4 regions of the Desulfosediminicola sp. genome follow, and region 2 is predicted to be linked to each of the others. Evidence: riboswitches for the same ligand, from Rfam matches in the RefSeq annotation. Region 2 holds a riboswitch; each other region holds the start of a gene.
What was found. Region 2 has a riboswitch for thiamine pyrophosphate ahead of thiS (sulfur carrier protein ThiS). Riboswitches for the same ligand answer to the same signal wherever they lie in the genome.
Positions count from the first base shown of each region.

Region 1: linked by a shared signal. The riboswitch ahead of ACN5NT_RS08780 (thiamine ABC transporter substrate-binding protein) and the one ahead of thiS (sulfur carrier protein ThiS) in region 2 are both predicted to bind thiamine pyrophosphate.
Region 3: linked by a shared signal. The riboswitch ahead of thiC (phosphomethylpyrimidine synthase ThiC) and the one ahead of thiS (sulfur carrier protein ThiS) in region 2 are both predicted to bind thiamine pyrophosphate.
Region 4: linked by a shared signal. The riboswitch ahead of thiM (hydroxyethylthiazole kinase) and the one ahead of thiS (sulfur carrier protein ThiS) in region 2 are both predicted to bind thiamine pyrophosphate.

Region 1 covers NZ_JBLXGE010000004.1:260,624-265,442, forward strand. The annotation lists gene ACN5NT_RS08760 (amino acid permease) at 1-781, shown strand, start outside; gene ACN5NT_RS08765 (TraR/DksA family transcriptional regulator) at 1,002-1,343, shown strand; gene ACN5NT_RS08770 (hypothetical protein) at 1,327-1,881, shown strand; gene ACN5NT_RS08775 (hypothetical protein) at 1,973-2,227, opposite strand; TPP riboswitch at 2,466-2,575, shown strand; gene ACN5NT_RS08780 (thiamine ABC transporter substrate-binding protein) at 2,702-3,751, shown strand; gene ACN5NT_RS08785 (ABC transporter permease) at 4,045-4,819, shown strand, end outside.
Region 2 covers NZ_JBLXGE010000006.1:206,512-211,330, reverse strand. The annotation lists gene ACN5NT_RS11985 (transferrin-binding protein-like solute binding protein) at 1-583, opposite strand, end outside; gene ACN5NT_RS11980 (GlsB/YeaQ/YmgE family stress response membrane protein) at 1,609-1,857, shown strand; TPP riboswitch at 2,212-2,306, shown strand; gene thiS (sulfur carrier protein ThiS) at 2,412-2,612, shown strand; gene ACN5NT_RS11970 (thiamine phosphate synthase) at 2,614-3,207, shown strand; gene ACN5NT_RS11965 (thiamine phosphate synthase) at 3,272-3,898, shown strand; gene ACN5NT_RS11960 (thiazole synthase) at 3,978-4,757, shown strand; gene thiH (2-iminoacetate synthase ThiH) at 4,767-4,819, shown strand, end outside.
Region 3 covers NZ_JBLXGE010000016.1:12,785-17,603, forward strand. The annotation lists gene ACN5NT_RS21060 (acyl-CoA dehydrogenase) at 1-1,432, shown strand, start outside; TPP riboswitch at 1,755-1,869, shown strand; gene thiC (phosphomethylpyrimidine synthase ThiC) at 1,925-3,253, shown strand; tRNA gene ACN5NT_RS21070 (tRNA-Asn) at 3,625-3,700, shown strand; gene ACN5NT_RS21075 (crotonase/enoyl-CoA hydratase family protein) at 4,095-4,819, shown strand, end outside.
Region 4 covers NZ_JBLXGE010000014.1:40,463-45,281, forward strand. The annotation lists gene ACN5NT_RS19705 (ABC transporter ATP-binding protein) at 1-567, opposite strand, end outside; gene thiE (thiamine phosphate synthase) at 570-1,208, opposite strand; gene thiM (hydroxyethylthiazole kinase) at 1,249-2,061, opposite strand; TPP riboswitch at 2,234-2,325, opposite strand; gene ACN5NT_RS19720 (RNA recognition motif domain-containing protein) at 2,801-3,064, shown strand; gene ACN5NT_RS19725 (cold-shock protein) at 3,222-3,425, shown strand; tRNA gene ACN5NT_RS19730 (tRNA-Gly) at 3,760-3,834, shown strand; gene ACN5NT_RS19735 (hypothetical protein) at 3,958-4,819, opposite strand, start outside.

The DNA of each region.
Region 1 (4,819 bases), on a different contig from region 2:
CTGGGATGAGGTTGAGCTTGTCGAGCCTGAAAAACGGAGAATAGATGTCTGGTGGCGAGGTGATGCAACGAGCCGGCTGATGTTGCTACTGGCATATCTTACTACCAGAGATAAGCGGTGGGATGGTGCTACCATTCGGGTTCTGGCTACCAATTATTCTGACCTGTCGGAAAAGAGTCTTGCTGATTTACAGCAAACCATAGGTGAAACACGCATCAATGCGGAAATGATCCTGGTGGAAAATGCAGATCATCACTCTATCTCAAAATATTCTGCTGATGCTGAGCTCACCTTTATGGGGGTTACCATAAGGAGCGAAGGTGTATTTGATATATTTGGCGATAATGTCCAGAATATCGAACACACCAATGGTTTGCTGGCACTGGTGCAGGCCGGACAGGAAGTCGATCTGGGAGCAGAGCCGGAAGAAGGGGAGGCGGGTGATCTTGCTGAAGCGCAGGATAATCTTGACCGTTTGAGGCAAAGATTGAAAAAGGCTGAAAAGGCTGCTGCTGATGCGGCAGCTAAAGCCAGGACGGAGATGGATAAGATAGAGCTCGGTGGCTCAACGCTTGACCAGGATCTTGTCAATCAGTTGCGACTCGCCCTGCAGGCACGTGAAAAATCGGAACTTGCTGATAAGAGAATGGCTCGTGAACAGGCTAAAGTCGATCTGGCAATCAAAGAAGCTGAAGGAGGAACTTCAGAGCCTAAAGACGATGAAGCAGAGAATACAGAACACGATAATCCGGAAGATGGGGGCGGAGTAGATCGCCAATGAATTAGGATACCAAGAACCTGCATCCGGTGGTCTTACGCTTTGGTGTTTCCAAGAAGTGTTCAATCAGCTATGATGCCGATTGACGTTGACTCAGAAACCTCTTGTTCGCACCTGAACTGTCCTAGGTCGGCAGACAGGTGCGAACCTTTTTTTATGATCTGATAGTTTTCAGTGAGTGGAATTTTTCATCGGGGTATTGCTACCAGAAAGGCAGCTGGTTATGAGTGGAATAGATATAGACAAACTGACGGAACTACTTTTGCAGCAGCGGGAGGAGTTGATCGGGCAGAAAAAGGCCGGTCAGGCCTCCACCCGCACTGTCGAATTGGATCAATCAACTGTAGGACGCCTCTCAAGGATGGATGCCATGCAATCTCAAGCTATGGCACTTGAAGGCAAGCGACGGCGAGAGATACAACTTACCCGCATTGAGGCAGCTCTTGAACGAATTGAAGGTGGGGCGTTTGGCTACTGTGCCATGTGCGATGAAGAGATTGCAGGTCGCCGTCTCGAGATTGACCCGGCCAACCCTTTCTGTGTGCACTGTGCTGAAAAAATCTAGAGAAATAAATCTGGTAATCATTGGTGGCGCCGGCAGAAATGTTGGTAAAACCGAATTCGTCTGCCGCCTGATACAATCGTTTTCAGCTGAATATGACATCTATGCGTTGAAGGTCTCTGCTATTTTCCCGGACGAGCATCTTTATCATGGGGATCACAGCCGTGATTTTCCTGAAGGAAAACTGTTTGAAGAAAATCGCCTTAATGGTCCAAAGGATACCTCCCGTATGCTACGGGCAGGTGCGAAAAAAGTGTTCTATCTTAGAAGTGATGACGCAGGGATAGAGGCAGGGTATCGGGAATTCTCGAAAAGAATTCCCGATAATGCGCTTGTTGTCTGTGAATCAAACAGTTTAAGGTCGGTGGTTGATCCTGCTATTCATATTGTTGTGCGTTCTGTATCAGGCGAGATAAAACCGAGGGCGTTGGCGCAGCTTGCCAGGGCGGATCTGGTGGTGGTTTCAGATGGCACTTCCGGTTTTTCTGAACTCGATTCTATAGAAATCGTAGATGGCAATTGCTGGCAACTGATCCCTTGAGGTAATTTCAAATAATAAGGCGGCTTGGTGTCTGGTGGTACGTATCACCCTGGGGCTCTCTTTAGCCTGAAGTGCGCATGAGGGATTCGGGCTAATTAGCTTCTAACTGTTGTTCTCTCTCTGTAGTAATTGCTCGTTTCTGGTCCGAACCATAATCTGCCGACATTGTCAGTAAGGCAAAATAGTATCCGGCGGCTGCAATTATCAGAACCAGTATAGTGATACGCAAAAATTCCCACGGCTTTTGCCAGAGGAATACCAAAAGGACCACTCCTACAATGGCGGCAATGATGGGGTAACTGACGATAAATTGATAAATGGTCGCGTAGATATCAGATAAAATCATAGTGTTTCAAGTAGTATAGTTGATTTTTGGGAGTATCTCATAGCTGTCGCAATGCTTTGCGTAGCTGATTTGAAAATAATATGTAGTCACAAATTATGCAAATTCCAGGCCGATTTATTGGCTGCAGGTAACTGCTTCAGACAGTTTACTCTCTGAATACGTTGAGGTATTCAATTTTATGTTGCCGGCTTAATCTGCATGACATACCATTAATCGTACGGTCAATCATTGTAAGTACAAGTTGATACGCGGGAGCTTGGAATAACCAGGCTGAGAGGGGTCTGAAAGGACCCGACCGCTTAACCTGATCCGGATAATGCCGGCGGAGGGAAAAGTGTGGCTTTCAGCCATCTCCGCTCTGGGGGTGGCTTTTTTTATTGCACACGCTCCTCTGCCCGAAAGTAGTATCTGATTGTAAAAACTGCAGATCAGAACAGCTTCTCCGGGCAAAATTTCACTTTAAAGGAAATAAGTATGAATGGAGCGATTTGCAAGTTGAAGAGAGTATTGTTAATTTTTGCTCTCGTGTTCATTTTGCCTGCCTGGTGCCATGCAGGACAGACGTTAACTTTGATGACCCATGACAGTTTTAATGTCAGTAAAGAAGTTATTGCCGAATTTGAAAGAGAAAATGACGTTGTTGTTCGGTTTTTAAAGTCAGGTGATGCCGGGGCTGCTCTTGTTCAGGCTATCCTTTCTAAGAATAACCCAATGGCGGATCTCTTCTTCGGGGTAGATAACACTTTTCTATCCAGGGCTATCGGTGCAGATATCTTTGAACCGTACCAGTCTCCCATGCTGGAAATGATCCCCGATCAATTAAAGCTGGATAATGAAAACAGGTTGTTGCCTGTGAGTTATGGTGATGTTTGCCTCAACTACGATAAAGCCTGGTTTAAGGAAAAGGGGATAGCCCCACCAACTGACCTGACAGATCTGACCAGGGCGGAGTATAAAGGCCTCATTGCAGTGCAGAATCCGGCTACGTCCTCTCCGGGTATGGCGTTTCTGCTTGCAACCATAGGCAAGTTTGGCGAGGGCGATTATCTTAATTACTGGAAGAAGTTGCGTGAGAATAAGGTGCTGATTGCCCAGGGGTGGTCTGATGCCTACTTCGGACACTTCACAGCTGCTTCAGAGGGGGATCGCCCTATAGTGGTGAGTTATGCTACCAGCCCACCGGCAACTGTATATTATGCTGAGACTGAGCCTGAAGAGGCTCCAACCGTGGCATTAGTGACCGATGACAACGCTTTCAGGCAGATCGAATTTGTGGGAATCCTGAAAGGGAGCAAAAATGTCACGATTGCCCGAAAATTTGTCGACTTTATGCTCAGCAAAACGTTTCAGGAGGATATTCCCCTGCAAATGTTTGTCTATCCGGCTAGCGGCGAAGCAAAACTGCCTGAAATATTTATAAAGTATTCAAAAGTCGCAGAGAAACCGTTAAAGGTCGATCCCGCAGCCATCGAGACCAATCGGGAAAAATGGCTGGAGGATTGGACAAACGTGATGTTGCGATAATTACGGATGTTGGGTCTCGAGTATTCTTTAAAACAACCAGTCATTAAAGCACAACCCCGATATCTCATCGGCACAGGTATGGGAAAGCGCGGAGTTCGTTGCACCAGATTCAGGCAGCCTGTTTGATTGGAAAATGAGAATATAATTAGATTAATGGGCTGTGCAAGGGGATTGGCTCCAGGGCATTGGCGACATCTTGACTACGCAGGTTGTATAACCTGCATGTTGGTGAAATTTACATAGTGGTCATGGGGAATGCTGGTTAAAGGTATATTGTTACTGGGGTTGTACTGGTGAATGAACAATCTCGAAATTCGCTGCGGTGGCTGGTTTTTTCCCTGCCTCTGGTTTTCTTGGCACTGTTCTATTTTTATCCGTTAACCAAGATCGTGCTGTTCTCTTTTTTACCGGAGGGCAGCTGGCAACCTGAAAGGCTTGCCAAACTGGTCGCCAGTCCTGTTTATTTCCGTATTCTCTGGTTCACCATCTGGCAGGCGGCACTTTCCACCTTGCTGACTTTGCTGATTGCCCTTCCTGCAGCCTATATCTTTGCCAGATACCAATTTCGCGGCAAGAGTCTTCTGCAGGCAGTCATGACGGTTCCTTTCGTGCTGCCAACCGTTGTTGTTGCCGCAGCCTTTCGGGCACTTTTGGGGGAGAATGGGCTGGCGAATGACTTGCTGATAAATGTGTTTAATTTCAGCGTGCCTCCAATCAGGCTCGACCAGACTGTCTATTTTTTTCTACTCGCTCACGTTTTTTATAATTATTCACTGATTGTCCGCATTGTATCAAGTTACTGGGCCGGTCTCGATCCTAATCTCCGTTTGGCGGCGCGGATGCTTGGGGCATCACCCTGGCAGACTTTTTTACGGGTTACCGTGCCATTGCTCCTGCCCGCTATTGGGTCCGCCGGGCTTTTGGTTTTTATTTTCTGTTTCACCAGCTTTGGGGTGGTTCTCATTCTTGGTGGCCCAGGTTATGCCACTATCGAAGTCGAGATATATCGTCAGGCTGTGCAGATGTTTAACCTGCCTATGGCTGCCGCTTTATCGCTCATCCAGATAA
Region 2 (4,819 bases):
AACCAGTTGTTGATCCATTAAATGTCGCACTTCCTGTCGAGGGGATTGCGCTGTCAGGCGTTAGTGTACCTATTGTGATTGCCTCAAAAGACCTGTTGGAATCGTCAACTTTGTTAAACCATATACCAAAAGTCTGATAGTCGAAGCCTGCATTATATGGATCTGAAAATGCTCCCAGCTTGGATCTATCGTCACTTGAAACAAGTATCACTGAATTATCTGTGATAGGGTTTATTGTGCCGGAATTATCATTCCAATCAATGGTTCCCTTAGGGGTGGTGACTGACACACTTTGCACATCGCCATTGGAATTATATTCAATTTCTGCTGTGGAATTAGAGCTGATACCTTGGTCTGTAACGGTAACAGTACCGTCACTTATCTCAACATCAAATCCGGCGGATAATCCTGATTCAGAAAAAGGTTGGGGGGCTATGTCATTGGCTGTATCGGTTGAACTGCCGCCACCGCCACAACCTGTCAGAGTCAAAAGACCCAAGCTGCAGCTAACAACTGAGAAAGCCTGTAAAAGTTTCATATCATATTCTCCCTCTGGTTTATTTGGGTGTTTCTCTTTTTCCACAGTCCTTTTGAGGTATTTGGGGGGCACAAGAGCAGTGGAGGTTTTGGCGGATAATGCTCTCTTTATCTTGTAGTTCGTGTAAATAGCCGTTGATGCTCTTTATAGCAGTTAGGTGTAGTTATATTTATAACAAATTAATGTAGTGTCAATGTAAAATACGGCATACTTGTTAAACGTATTTAAGTTGTTAGGTGACTATCGCTTGAATTGCCTCGAATTGCAGGTGGTTTGATGGTTGTGTAAGTGACGGAAAAATTTTAAAAAAAAATTATATTGCGATTGAACCTCAGATTACGATTTGTGATGGGAGATGAAAAGGGGGGAGGAAGGACTACATCACCGCCAGCTTTGATGGCAACGATTTTACGATGTAATATTCAGCGTATGAAGTGAAGAACATATTGAATTCAATGTTCACACCGTAATCGCCTGCCATCTCACGCCTAACTCCTGACCAGCTTTTGCTGAGCTTCAGAGCTAATCTGAAAAATATCAAGAGAGGTATCGCACGACAGGTCGAAAATGTGGTGTGGTTCGTGACATGTATTATGGGTCTATTATCAGAAAGGCTCTGGATAATCGAAATTGGGTCCATTGGCGTCATACCGTCAGATTCGAAATGTGAGACACCCGGAGCCAAAGCTGGTTTCTGGCAATTGAGGACAAGACTCGGTAAAAAAGACCGTTGAAATAATTTTTCTTTACTGCATCATTACCGGTGTTACTCCTCCTCCGGAGTGGCTCTAGGTAATGTAATATGTCAATCTCATGGTATTATTTCTCGATATAGGCTGGTGGCAGGGAATTGCAGTGTTTTATCAAATGTGCACTAGCCGACTCTGCCACTGGGGTATGACAAATGCCTGCTGGACATGAGTGAAAGCGTTTTTAATGTTAGGCTATGTGGGCAAGCTTTTGCTCTTTCGTGATAATAGCAAGATGGGACTTGTCGAGACGTCAGTCCTCTACATCTATTTCGAGAAGTCATTTCAAATGAAAGTAGTGCTAAATTATGGAGGCAGGATATGGGTATTCTCTCTTGGGTTTTCCTTGGCCTGGTTGTGGGCTTGTTAGCGAAATTTATTATGCCGGGGGCTGATCCCGGTGGCTTTATTGTAACAATTATTATCGGAATTGTAGGTGCCTTTGTGGGTGGCTTCATTTCAACCAGGCTTGGCTTCGGCACCGTAACCGGTTTCAACTTCTCCAGCTTGCTCATAGCTACTGGTGGTGCCGTTTTATTACTTTTAGGGTACCGAATGATAAAAAAATAGCTTGTCGTAGTTGCCGGTTCATTCACACATAAATGTGATGCCCCACGCCTCACTCCCGGCCGGTGGTTCCTGGTTCTCAGAGGTAATCAGAAAACATTTTGATGTATATACAGGCCCTTTATCAATATTATGATAAAGGGCCTGTTTTCTTTGTAGTTATAATTTAGAAAATTTTATGCGTTACAATTCAGAGAGAGTTGGAGGAGCCATGGATCCATATCCATGGCCCATTTTGGGTTAAAATTTTAAGTTTGTTGAATCAAATAATTGTAAGCCAGCCCAATTTCGCTCATCAATTTGTGTCAGTTTTTTTCGTGCTTTCTTTTGCTCTATACAGTAATAAACAAGCTACATTTCAAAGAACAGGGGTGCCCGTGGATTACGAGCTGAGATTATACCCTTAACCTGATCCGGGTAATGCCGGCGTAGGGAATCATTGTTTTTCTCCACCTCCTCCCCCCCCCTCGATTTGAATTGTGTTGGTCTCTGTTTTTCGCCTTTTGCGGCAAAGTTTGTAAGCTATATACATTCAGCACAATGAATAAGAGTAAATCATGCACGTTGTAATTAATGATCAGAAGTATGCGCTGGCCGAAGAGGCCACCGTAAAGGATGCTCTGCAATTGCTGAATATGACGGAAGAAGGTCTCGCAGTAGCCGTCAACTATGCAGTTATCCCTAAGAATAATTGGCCAGTCCATGCGCTGTCTGACGGCGATGTAGTAATGCTTGTTATGGCGACTCAGGGGGGCTGAGATGAAACTGCTGGTTATTTCCACTCCCGGTTTTGATGGTGCGGAGACAGAGACAATTAACGCATTATTTTCAGCAGGCCTTGAGATTTTACACCTGCGTAAACCTGGGTGGAGTAATCTTCAGATGGCTGAGTTGCTGGATGGGATTGATCCGGCTCACCACCCCAGGATAATGATCCATTCCAATTATGATTTGTTGGAAAAATACCAGCTTCGCGGAGCTCATCTTCCCTCCAGATCGATCCATCCGTGTAGTACCACGCCTGCTTACAGTCGCAGCAGGTCCTGCCATTCCATAGAAGAAGTCGAGTGTTTGACCGGAATCTATGAATATCTCTTTATCAGCCCGGTTTTTGATTCGGTGTCCAAGCAGGGGTATCTGTCGGCAGTTTCTGTTGATGAACTGCACAACTGTACGAACAGTTCCGGCAGAAGACTGGTTGCCCTGGGGGGCATAACTGCACAAAAGCTTCCTGAACTTTCCTCCAGTATTTGCTGGGGTGCTGCCGCTCTTGGCACTATCTGGCAGCATGAAGGAGTGGTCGAGCGGGTAAGTTCTTTTTGCGATTTGCAGAAGATTGCCGACCGAATCTGAGCCACGATTCTGTCTGGTCGCCACGATTAGAGTACCTTAAATTCCTTATAAAAATAGAATTATTATGATTGCTGGAAAAATTCAGTTTATTACAGACCCACGCCCTGATTCCAATCTTGCGGAGCAGGCTGAGGTCGTTTGTCGCGCAGGGATAGATTGGTTGCAGTTTCGTTTTAAAGATGCCGATCGGGATGAGAAGCTTTCAGTAGGTAAGGAGGTGGCCGCAATTTGCCGCAGTTTCAAGGCAACATTTATGGTCAACGACGACATTGAGCTGGCTGCGGAACTTGGTGCCGACGGCGTTCACCTCGGCCTGAATGATGGTGAGCCTCAAATGGCCAGGGATTTGCTCGGTAGCTCGGCGATCATTGGCGGGACATGCAATACTTTTGCAGATATTGAGCTGAGACACAAGCAAGGCGTCGATTATATCGGGCTTGGGCCGTATCGATTTACCTCGACCAAAAAGAATCTGAGCCCGACTCTTGGGCTTGAGGGGTATCGGACCATAATACAGGAATGCCGGCAGCGGGGGATTACAACTCCAATTGTCGCCATTGGCGGAATTGCGGTTGAAGATATCGCACCGCTTATTTTTTCAGGTGTCCATGGTGTTGCCATTTCATCACTCATTCTTGATGCCGAAAATCCCCAGAGCAGGATAGCTGCCATCAGGCAACAGGTCCTGTAGATTCTCTCATTATTACCTGTAATCCCAAAACTATATTCGCATATCCTGCGTTGTTACTATCTAAATCAGGAGAAGAATCGTGAGTGGAAGTTCTTTGAAAATAGCAGATCGCATATTTGAGTCCCGTCTTTTTACGGGAACCGGCAAATTCGCTTCAAACAATCTGATGCGCAATGCCATCATCGCGTCGGAGAGTGAGTTGGTGACGGTGGCGCTGAAGCGTGTCGATCTGGCCGATAGCAATGATGATATTTTGCGTCATCTCGATCATCCGAGGCTTCAGTTGCTGCCAAATACTTCTGGCGTGCGTAATGCCAGGGAGGCAGTTTTTGTGGCCCAGATGGCGAGAGAGGCACTTGGTACCAATTGGCTGAAACTGGAAATTCACCCCGATCCTAAATACCTGCTGCCTGATCCGGTTGAGACGCTTCTGGCTACCGAGGAGTTGGTAAAACAGGGGTTCATCGTTATGCCATATATCCAGGCAGATCCTGTTCTCTGCAAGAGGCTGGAAGAGGCCGGGGCGGCAACGGTGATGCCCTTGGGAGCACCAATTGGCACCAATAAAGGTATCCAGACTGCAGAGATGTTGAAAATCATTATCGAGCAATCACAGGTGCCGGTTGTGGTTGATGCGGGAATAGGGGCTCCATCCCATGCCGCGTATGCAATGGAGCTTGGTGCCGATGCTGTATTGGTCAATACCGCAATTGCCGTTTCACCCAACCCGGTGCAGATGGGACAAGCTTTTAAAATGGCGGTTGAAGCCGGTCGTATGGCATATGAAGCGAGACTGGCAGAGGTACGCGACAATGCCGAGGCGAGCAGTCCCTTAACTGCGTTTCTTGATAATGAGTAAGGGGGTGTTATGAGTTTTTATGATGAATTAATCCGCCATGACTGGCAGGCAACCAGCGATTC
Region 3 (4,819 bases), on a different contig from region 2:
CTTTTACGGTTTGAGTTATTGGTACACCTGGCAGGTGACTATTCTTGGTCTTGGCCCCATCTGGATGAGTAACAACGAGGAGATTCAACATAAAACTGCGCGCCTCCTGGGAGAGGGTGAGATTTTTGCTTTCGGCCTCTCGGAAAAAGAGCATGGTGCAGATATCTACACCAGCGACGTCGGGCTTACCCCACAGTCTGATTCGGGCTGGCTGGCGAATGGCTCGAAATATTATATCGGCAACGCCAACGAGGCGGCCCTGGTTTCAACGTTCGGCAAGTTCAATGATTCCGGCGACTATGTCTTTTTCGCAGTCAACTCCCAGCACGAGAACTACGAACTCGTAAAAAATGTCATAAATTCGCAAAATTACGTCGCAGAATACAAGCTGAACGACTACCCCATCAGCGAGAATGACATTCTGGCCAGGGGGCGGGATGCCTGGGATATGGCGCTCAATACTGTCAACGTCGGCAAATTCAACCTCGGCTGGGCCTCAATAGGCATCTGTAGCCACGCCTTCCACGAGGCAATCAACCACGCTGCCAACCGCCATCTTTTCGACCATTACGTCACCGATTTCGTCCATGTTCAGCAGCTTTTTATCGATGCATATGCGCGGCTTACTGCCATGAAGCTTTTTGCTCTCAGGGCCATCGACTACATGCGCGTTGCAGGTAGCGAGGACCGGCGCTATTTGCTCTTTACGCCAATGGTCAAGATGAAGGTGACGACCCAGGGCGAAGATGTCGTCAACGCACTGTGGGACGTTATTGCCGCCAAAGGTTTTGAAAAGGATATGTACTTTGAGATGGCTGCCAGAGATATCAGGGCGCTCCCTAAACTTGAGGGTACCGTTCATGTAAACATGGCGCTTATTATTAAATTCATGGCCAATTATTTTTTCAAGCCGGGCAGCTATAGCGAAACGCCGCGGCAAACTGCGCCGGTAAATGACGATTTTCTTTTCAGGCAGGGGGCGACCAAGGGCCTGGGCAAAACACGCTTTCACGATTATCGCACGATTTACAAAGAGTTCAACTCGCCCAACGTCAAAATTTTCAAAAAGCAAATCAGGCTGTTAAAGATCCTGCTGGTTGTCGGCAAGCCCAGCAAGCAACAGATCAAGGATTTTGATTTTCTGCTCAACCTCGGCGAACTGTTCACCCTCGTGGTGTATGGCCAGTTGATCCTCGAAAACGCCAAGTTGATGAAGATTGACCCGGCACTCATCGACCAGATTTTTGAGGTCATGATCCGGGACTTCTCGAAATTTGCCCTGCAACTTTATACCAAAGGCTCCACCAGCTTCATCCAGCAGAGGATCTGTACCAGGATGGTAAAACGCCCGGCAGTGAACCCGAAGCAGCTGCAGCACATCTGGGAAACGTATGTGTATAGCATGAAAGACCAGTATGAGATGAATCCATGATCTACGGCATAGCCTGATAAAGTGGGGGCAGGTTATCGCCCCACCTTTGTTTGAAGCAGGTGACGATAAAAGCTGGTGCCCGCGCCATTCGAGATCGGCCACGATTACAGTGGTCGATTATTTGTGGGAAAGAACTCTGATTGGACATTTGCTATTTTGTTTTGCAGGCCAGGTTCTTATCCACACCATCCTCAACGCTCTCAAAAATAACGCCTCTCTTATCGCAGAACTGCACATACCAAAAGCTTGACCTGGCGAGGAGCGACTGGTAGTTTCCCGGGAAAATGTTCAATGCAACTGTCCATCAGAAAGAGTTGCATGCTTATTGACCTGGGGGAGTCTTCGGACTGAGAGTTTCGTTTTTCGTAGAATAACGAATCGACCCTTTGAACCTGATCCGGATAATACCGGCGGAGGGAACGGTCGAATCGTCCGCTGCATCCTGCCGCGCCCCGATCGAACCCTTCGATATCTTCACTATGGGGCACAACAATGTATAAAACACAGATGGAACTGGCGCGTGAAGGATACGTGACCGAGGACGTATCGATAGCAGCAGCAGAAGCCGGTCTCGACCCGGAAATACTTCGAGATCGAATCGCTGAAGGGACGGCAATAGTATGCCGGAACAACAGGCGAACGAGCGGAAAGCCGCTGGCGGTAGGGAAGGGAATCCGAACCAGGGTCAACGCTAATATCGGCACCAGTAAAGACGATACCTCCATTGAGAACGAACTTGCCAAGGCAAAAGCAGCAGTAGCCGCAGGTGCTGACGCTATAATGGACCTCTCCACCGGCGGACCGATCGATGAAATCCGGGCGGCAATCATTGCCGAAACCGATATCTGTATCGGTTCCGTTCCTCTTTACCAGGCAGCATGCGACACCGTTGTTCGAAAAGGAAAAGCCATCGTCGATATGAGTGTGGATGATATTTTTGACGGTATCAGGAAACATCTTGAGGACGGCGTCGATTTCATCACCGTTCATTGCGGTGTTACCCGGGCAACACTTGAGAAGATGGACAACGAGGGACGCATCATGGAGGTTGTCTCCCGCGGAGGCTCCTTTACCTGCGCCTGGATGCAGCACAATAATGCGGAAAATCCCCTGTATGAATACTTTGACCGCTTACTGGAATTGGTAAAGCCTTATGACGCAACTCTGTCGCTGGGTGACGGTTTCCGCCCGGGCTGTCTTGCCGATGCAACAGACAGGGCCCAGATCCATGAGCTGTTGACCCTTGGTGAGCTGACGCAGCGTGCCTGGGATGCCGGTATACAGGTGATGATCGAGGGACCTGGCCACGTGCCGCTTGACCAGATCAAGACCAACATCCAGTTACAGAAGAGACTCTGCCATGGTGCGCCGTTCTATGTTCTCGGCCCCCTGGTGACCGATGTCGCACCAGGCTACGATCATATAAGCTGTGCAATCGGCGGCGCTATAGCGGCAAGTGCCGGTGCGGATTTTCTCTGCTATGTAACCCCCAGCGAACATCTCTGTCTGCCGACCATAGAAGATGTGCATGAAGGTGTTATGGCAACCCGTCTGGCGGGTCACGCTGCTGATATCGTAAAAGGTATTCCCGGCGCCATGGAGTGGGACAACAAGATGTCACGGGCCAGAAAAAATCTGGACTGGGAAAAACAGTACGAACTGGCGCTTGATCCAGATCTGGCCAGAAAACGAAGAGGTGCAACAGCAGAGGTGGCAGAAGCCCATGGTGCGTGCACTATGTGTGGTGAATTTTGCGCGTATAAAATGATGGATCAAAGGAAAGAAGCAAGCAAGGCGACGGCCTGCAAGTCAGCTCAATAACAGCGGAAGTACTAGCTTTTTAATGTCATTTTCGGGACAGAGCCGAATGGAGTTCCACTGTTTGGCTCCGACCTTGGTACCAAACAATAAAGCCGCAATCTCAACAGTCTGGGGATTGTTTTTTTTTGTTTTCATCAGTAACCAAAACGAATCGAGTTACAGGGCGCATTTTTTTCCTATTTCCTGCCTGAAGCCAGTATGTACAGCGGTTGTTGGGGGCTACTTTGCATGCTTTGGTGTGAGAAATTGAAAAGAGAGAGTGAAAAAACTTGCAGCCATAAAAAAAATGGTGTAATTTGCCCTCCCCTGTCTGGGGGGTGCAACGTTTTTTTCAGGATAAATCCACGTATTAGTGGAGTTATTTCGACTAATCCTCGGTAGCTCAGTTGGTAGAGCAGGTGGCTGTTAACCACCTTGTCGGCGGTTCGAGTCCGTCCCGGGGAGCCAGTGTCCACTCAGCCCGATTCCGGAATCGGGGTGTTTTTCATATAGGCCAGAGGGGTTTCCCCTGGCCAGCATTGCCGAAAAGGCCGAACATCCAGAGGGTGTTCGGCCTTTTTTGCGTTCTATCTCAGTTCTGGTTGCTGCTTTGAGTCTGGACGTTAAAGCTGTCAAACCTTCTGTGCCTGTTTCTCCTTCACTGTTTCTTTTCAGAATGCCGAAGGGTGCCGCTGAACAATAATAGCTATATTACAGCTGATTGAGCCAAAAGTTTTATTTTTAGGTTCATTGACGTTTCGAGTGAAAATTACCAGAAAATACGGGCAAATGAATTCACATTTTGATAAATATATTACGTGAACGTAAACGGAATGTTTCTAATCAATACCAGTGAGCCGCCATGACCGATACCGACAGAGTACAGTTAGAAGTTCGTGATCACGTTGCGTATGTGACCTTAAACAGACCTGACAAACATAACGGCCTGGATGAAGCGATGTTGAAAGCGATCATCAGTACCGCCCGGACGATTCGTAAGGACCGGTCGATTCGTTGCGTCATCCTGAAAGGTAATGGGCCTTCTTTTTGTGCAGGCCTCGACTTTGGGTATGTGGCGAAAAATCCACTTATGGTGCCGAAATTCTTTGCCAAGCTGCCATGGACGAAAGACAACGTATTCCAGCGCGTTGCCCATGTCTGGCGGGATATGCCAATTCCGGTTATCGCCGCTGTGCATGGCAACTGCTTCGGTGGAGGCATGCAGATCATTCTGGCCTGCGACTATCGTATTGCCACTCCGGAGGCCACACTTTCCATCCTCGAGATGAAGTGGGGGCTGATCCCCGACATGAGCGGCATGGTGACCTTGTCCCGCCTGACCAGGGTCGATATTGCCCAGGAACTGACCATGACCGGCCGTTTCTTCTCAGGAGTTGAAGGGGCGGAATATGGGCTGATCAGTAAGGTGAGTGATGAGCCGTTGGCTGAAGCGGAAGAACTTGCCCGGACAATCTGCGAAAAGAGCCCGGATGCGGTTGCAGCAAGTAAGTTCTTGCTCAAAAAGGCCTGGAAGAAGGACACCAGGATGGCGCTATTTTGGGAAAGGTTGACCCAGTTGCGCCTCTT
Region 4 (4,819 bases), on a different contig from region 2:
GGTTTTCCCCCTGGTGAGTCTGGCAGCAAGATTCTGCAGCTTCAAACGGGTCAGGGCATCAAGAGCCGAAAATGGCTCGTCCATCAAGATTACCGGCCTGTCTTCCAACAGGGTTCTGAGCAACGCCACACGTTGTCGCATACCACCAGACAGTTCGGCGGGTAGTTTCTCACCCTGATCGGCAAGACCCGCTTCATCTAGAAGGTGTCCCGCCATTTCGCGCAACTCCGGGGTTATTTCAGAGCGCAACCTGGCTCCAAGAAGCACATTTTCCTGCACCGACAGCCATGGGAGCAACAAATCACTCTGCGCCATCCAACTGATCCCCGGATTTTCGACGCCATTAAAGTGAACCCGCCCGCTGTAACTGAGGTCTGGATTACCTGATACAATTTTCAACAATGTCGACTTTCCGCAACCGCTAGGACCGAGCAGGCAGGTACAACTACCGGCCCCAATTGTGGCACTGAAATCGCTGAACAATAACTCTCCATCAAACGACAGGGAAATCGAGTCAAAATGAATAGCAGGCGGAGTGGTACAACTTTGCAAATGAAACTCTTGCATACTTAAACGATCCTTTTTGCTGAAGTCACCTGCTGCAATAGCTCACGGGCCGAAGCCTCGGGACTTTCAGCAGCAATGATCGCCGAAACCACCGCCACACCATCTGCGCCGTGCTGAATGACATCGGCTGCATTGGCAGCAGAGATCCCACCAATGCCCACCAGAGGCAGTTGTACGTTGTCACGGATTATTCGAACCCCTCCCAGGCCAAGAGGCTTGGCAATATCTGTTTTAGTCGCTGTGGCAAAGACCGGGCTGATGCCGATATAATCAGCCCCTTCCAGCTCGGCCCGCCTGGCGTCAGCCAGGGATTCCGCCGATATACCTATTATCTTCTGGCCTCCCAGCAAAGAACGGGCATCCTTTATATGCATGTCATTCTGGCCGAGATGCACACCGTCTGCATCGCATGCAAGTGCGACATCCACGCGGTCGTTGACAATGAGCGGGATCCCAAGTGGCCTGAGATGTTCAACCAGCCCCCTTGCCTCCTCCACAAATTGGCGTGTGGGCAGATTCTTCTCCCTTATCTGCACGCAACTTACTCCACCGCTGACTGCAGCAACCACGATATCTGCCAGATTACACTCTCCGGCCATCTCCCGGTCTGTAACCAGGTAGACTGAATAGTTCAGCTTCATAAAGTGCTTCCTTTTCAAATGCTGCAAGACTCGAATTTGTTCATGGACAAATTCGACAGCCTGTGCGGAGATCTTCCGGCGTAATTGTGTAGAGACTGTCAAGAAGGTTGACCATGAAGCTCCCCGGTCCTTTGGATATTTCACCTGCCATTTCTCCAGCCAGACCGAAATAGGCCAAAGCTGTGGCGGTAGCCATGACCGGATCATCGTCTACCGCATTGAAAGCACCAATTATGGTTGTTGCCGCACAGCCGGTGCCCGTTACATAAGGCATCAGCTTATGCCCGTTTTCAACGCGAAGCACCCGCATGCCATCGGTAACAAGATCCACCGGTCCGGTAACTGCCAGGGTAACTCCTAGCTCCCCGGCAAGAATCCCTGCAACGCCTGCCGCATCTTCCACGGAATGAAGCGCATCGACGCCTCGTGTTTTAGAATCAGCATCACGCAATGACAGTACCTCTGAAGCGTTACCGCGGATCACGGTTACCTGCGTATCAGCAATAATTCGTTTGGCGGCAGCAGTACGAAGTGCAGTTGCACCCGAGCCAACCGGATCAAGCACTATCGGAGTGCCCAATTCGGACGCTTTCCTGCCGGCCTTCACCATTGAATCGACCCAGGCATCAGTCAGGGTGCCAATATTGAGTACTAACGCTCCGGCAAAGCCGGCCATCTCCTCAACCTCATTTTCGGCATGGGCCATGACAGGCGACGCCCCTGCCGCCAGAAGCACATTGGCTGTTGAATTCATCACCACAAAATTGGTGATATTATGAATAAGCGGATTATTAGCTCGAACTTTCTGCAAGTTTTCTGCTGCACGTTCAGCAGGAGTGCCGTTCCGGGACATTGGTTCCCTCCTCGGTAAATTATTGCCGTTGGAGCTGGCAATATCTGCACAGCAAACGCCCATGACAATCTGGTGTTTACAGGCACGTTAAATGAAAACAGGAGGCAACAGAAAAAGAGATGTCTGAGCGGGATTGCTCAGCCGAAAACCGATGAAGAATCTGATATGAATACAACAATCATCCGTGCATCCCTACGCTGGCGTTAACCAGATCAGGTTCAAAGGGTATCATCTCAGGCTTATCAGCCACCCCTTGCAAATTATATTGAACATTTATAGAATATCATAAATGGAATGTCAAATGGTTGGTTGACAGCGAAACTACTCACAACATTTGCGTTAATACTCCCTGCAACCTGTGGCACTCATGCAGCAACCCCAAACACCTAACATGACTTATCCGTTGACAATATCTAAGGAGACATCTATATTTCTTAATGTATTCTGCTGAAATTATACAGCGTCGAAATCGTGTTTCTTCCAGGCCGAAAATCGCGGGTTTAATCCCTCCCACCCGATACTGCCCGACACATTCATGGACACCTGAAAATTTCACCAGTGGCAGCAGCAATAGCTTTCTCATGGGGACTATCAGCTTACCGGTATGGCCTGGATTCTGACACCCTCATTCTATAAATCAAGATCACGCTTCGTGGTTCTCGACACCTTACTTGCGGCCCTATCGCATTTTGTTGCCGACAACATTTCGCCGCTGGTCACAGCAAACAGGAGATCCTGAGTGAAGCTCTTTATAGGCAACCTGCCCTATGATATCAGCGAGAGCGAGGTATTAGCTCTATTTACCCAATACGGAGAAGTCGTCAACGCAAACCTTGTGACTGACCACTTCAGCGGACGATCAAAAGGCTTTGCCTTTATTGAAATGGGGTCTCGAAGCGAGGGACATAAAGCCATGGAAGATCTCAACAGACACGAGTATAAGCACCGTCAACTCGTTTGCCGTGAAGCCAAACCTCAGAAAAAAGGAAAGAAACGCAGATAAAGCCGTTATCATACGGTACTGCTTTTTGAATAAATAGCAGAAATATCAGTACAGAATTAACCCGTGAAGCGGGTTAAGACTCGATATCCTGGAAAAGAGAATATCGAGTTTGGAAAACGGGGCAGTTTCGCCCCACACTAACACAGGAGTTGTCACAATGGTTGAAGGAACAGTTAAATGGTTTAATGATGCCAAGGGATTTGGATTTATCGAGCAGGATGGTGGAAAGGATGTCTTTGTTCATCACTCCGCAATTCAGACTACCGGCTTCAAATCACTCGCAGAAGGCGAGCGCGTGAGTTTTGAGGTCACTGAAGGCCCTAAAGGCCCTTCAGCCCAGAATGTAGTTAAGATCAAATAAACTGCCAGAGGGGGTTGGCTGCAGAACAGCCAACTCCTTTGACACTGTAGTGATTTGATATACCTCGAAGTAACTTACTGTTTCCCGTCTTTCAGAGCAGCCTTCCTGTTATTCCAGAAGAAACCAGTTCTTAGCTTAGAGACCTAAGATTCACCCGGTTTTGATATTTCCTGCAGTTCAAATACAAGATCAGCCTCAGCATTAGCAAACGAAATACGTCGTTCTGATCCACTTTACCTGGTAATTGCCGACCCTGCCGAATTTCATACAAAAACTACCACAACGTCTTAGTTGACAACCCCAAACAAGAACTTTATACTTCTTCAACTTTCTTGCGGGAATAACTCAGTGGTAGAGTGTCAGCTTCCCAAGCTGAAGGCCGCGGGTTCGACCCCCGTTTCCCGCTCCAGAATTGCCAAAGGCTTACGATCTATTCGTAAGCCTTTTTTGTTTAAAATAAATTCAGCAGCCGATGCAACGGAAACGATAGATGTTTCTCTACCCTGCAATCTACAATCTTATTCACCCGGAACTAAAAATAGTATCCCATCTTAACTAAAGCAGAGTAAGACTCCCAATCCGCCCCGTTGAATTTGCTTTTGTAAATTGTGCCATCGGCCGCATAGGTTGTTTTTGTCCCCGAATCAGTACTCATGTTGTAGTAATAGAATTGAAGTCCCAGATACCAGTTCCTGGTAACGTCATATCGATATTCAGTATTGAGACTGACACCGCTGCCATCCGCATCATGCTCGAAGCTTGTCGGCTGCATCAAATCTTCTCTCAGGTTCCAGGTCGCGTCAGCCTCATAATCAAGCCAGCTATATTCAAACCCGACTATAAGACTGTGCTTTACAGCTGGTCTCCATTCCAGCTCTATTCCGATCCAGGGCCCGCTCCAGTCACTGTCGTAACTGCTGTCCAGCCCGTCAAACGGTCCTGGGGGCCAACTGATTCCATCCTCATCAATGTATAGCTCCTGATAGCCATTGGTCATTTCAAACTCCTGGGTGTGGAATGCGTAGCCAATCACCGGGATGAAGCGCCAATACGTACCTGGTTCCTGAAGAGCTACATCAAAGCTATAGCCCAACCCGAAACTCCCATCAAAAACTGAACCGTCGTCTGTATCTGCATAGGAACGTGAATATTCCATTGTCCTGTTATCGCCCTCGTAATCCGAATCGCGACTGTCACCGGAATAAATTGTGCCAATTAAAGCATGTGCACGGAAATATATATGGGTTTCAGTACACCAACGCACATCACCGGTCAGGACCATGCTCTCCACAGAATCCCACTCCAGCTCTGACAGAACGTTTGGAGTGCCCTCAAAACCAGCTATGGTAAAAGAAAGTTGGTCGTTTCGATACCCCAAACCAATGCTGACTTCA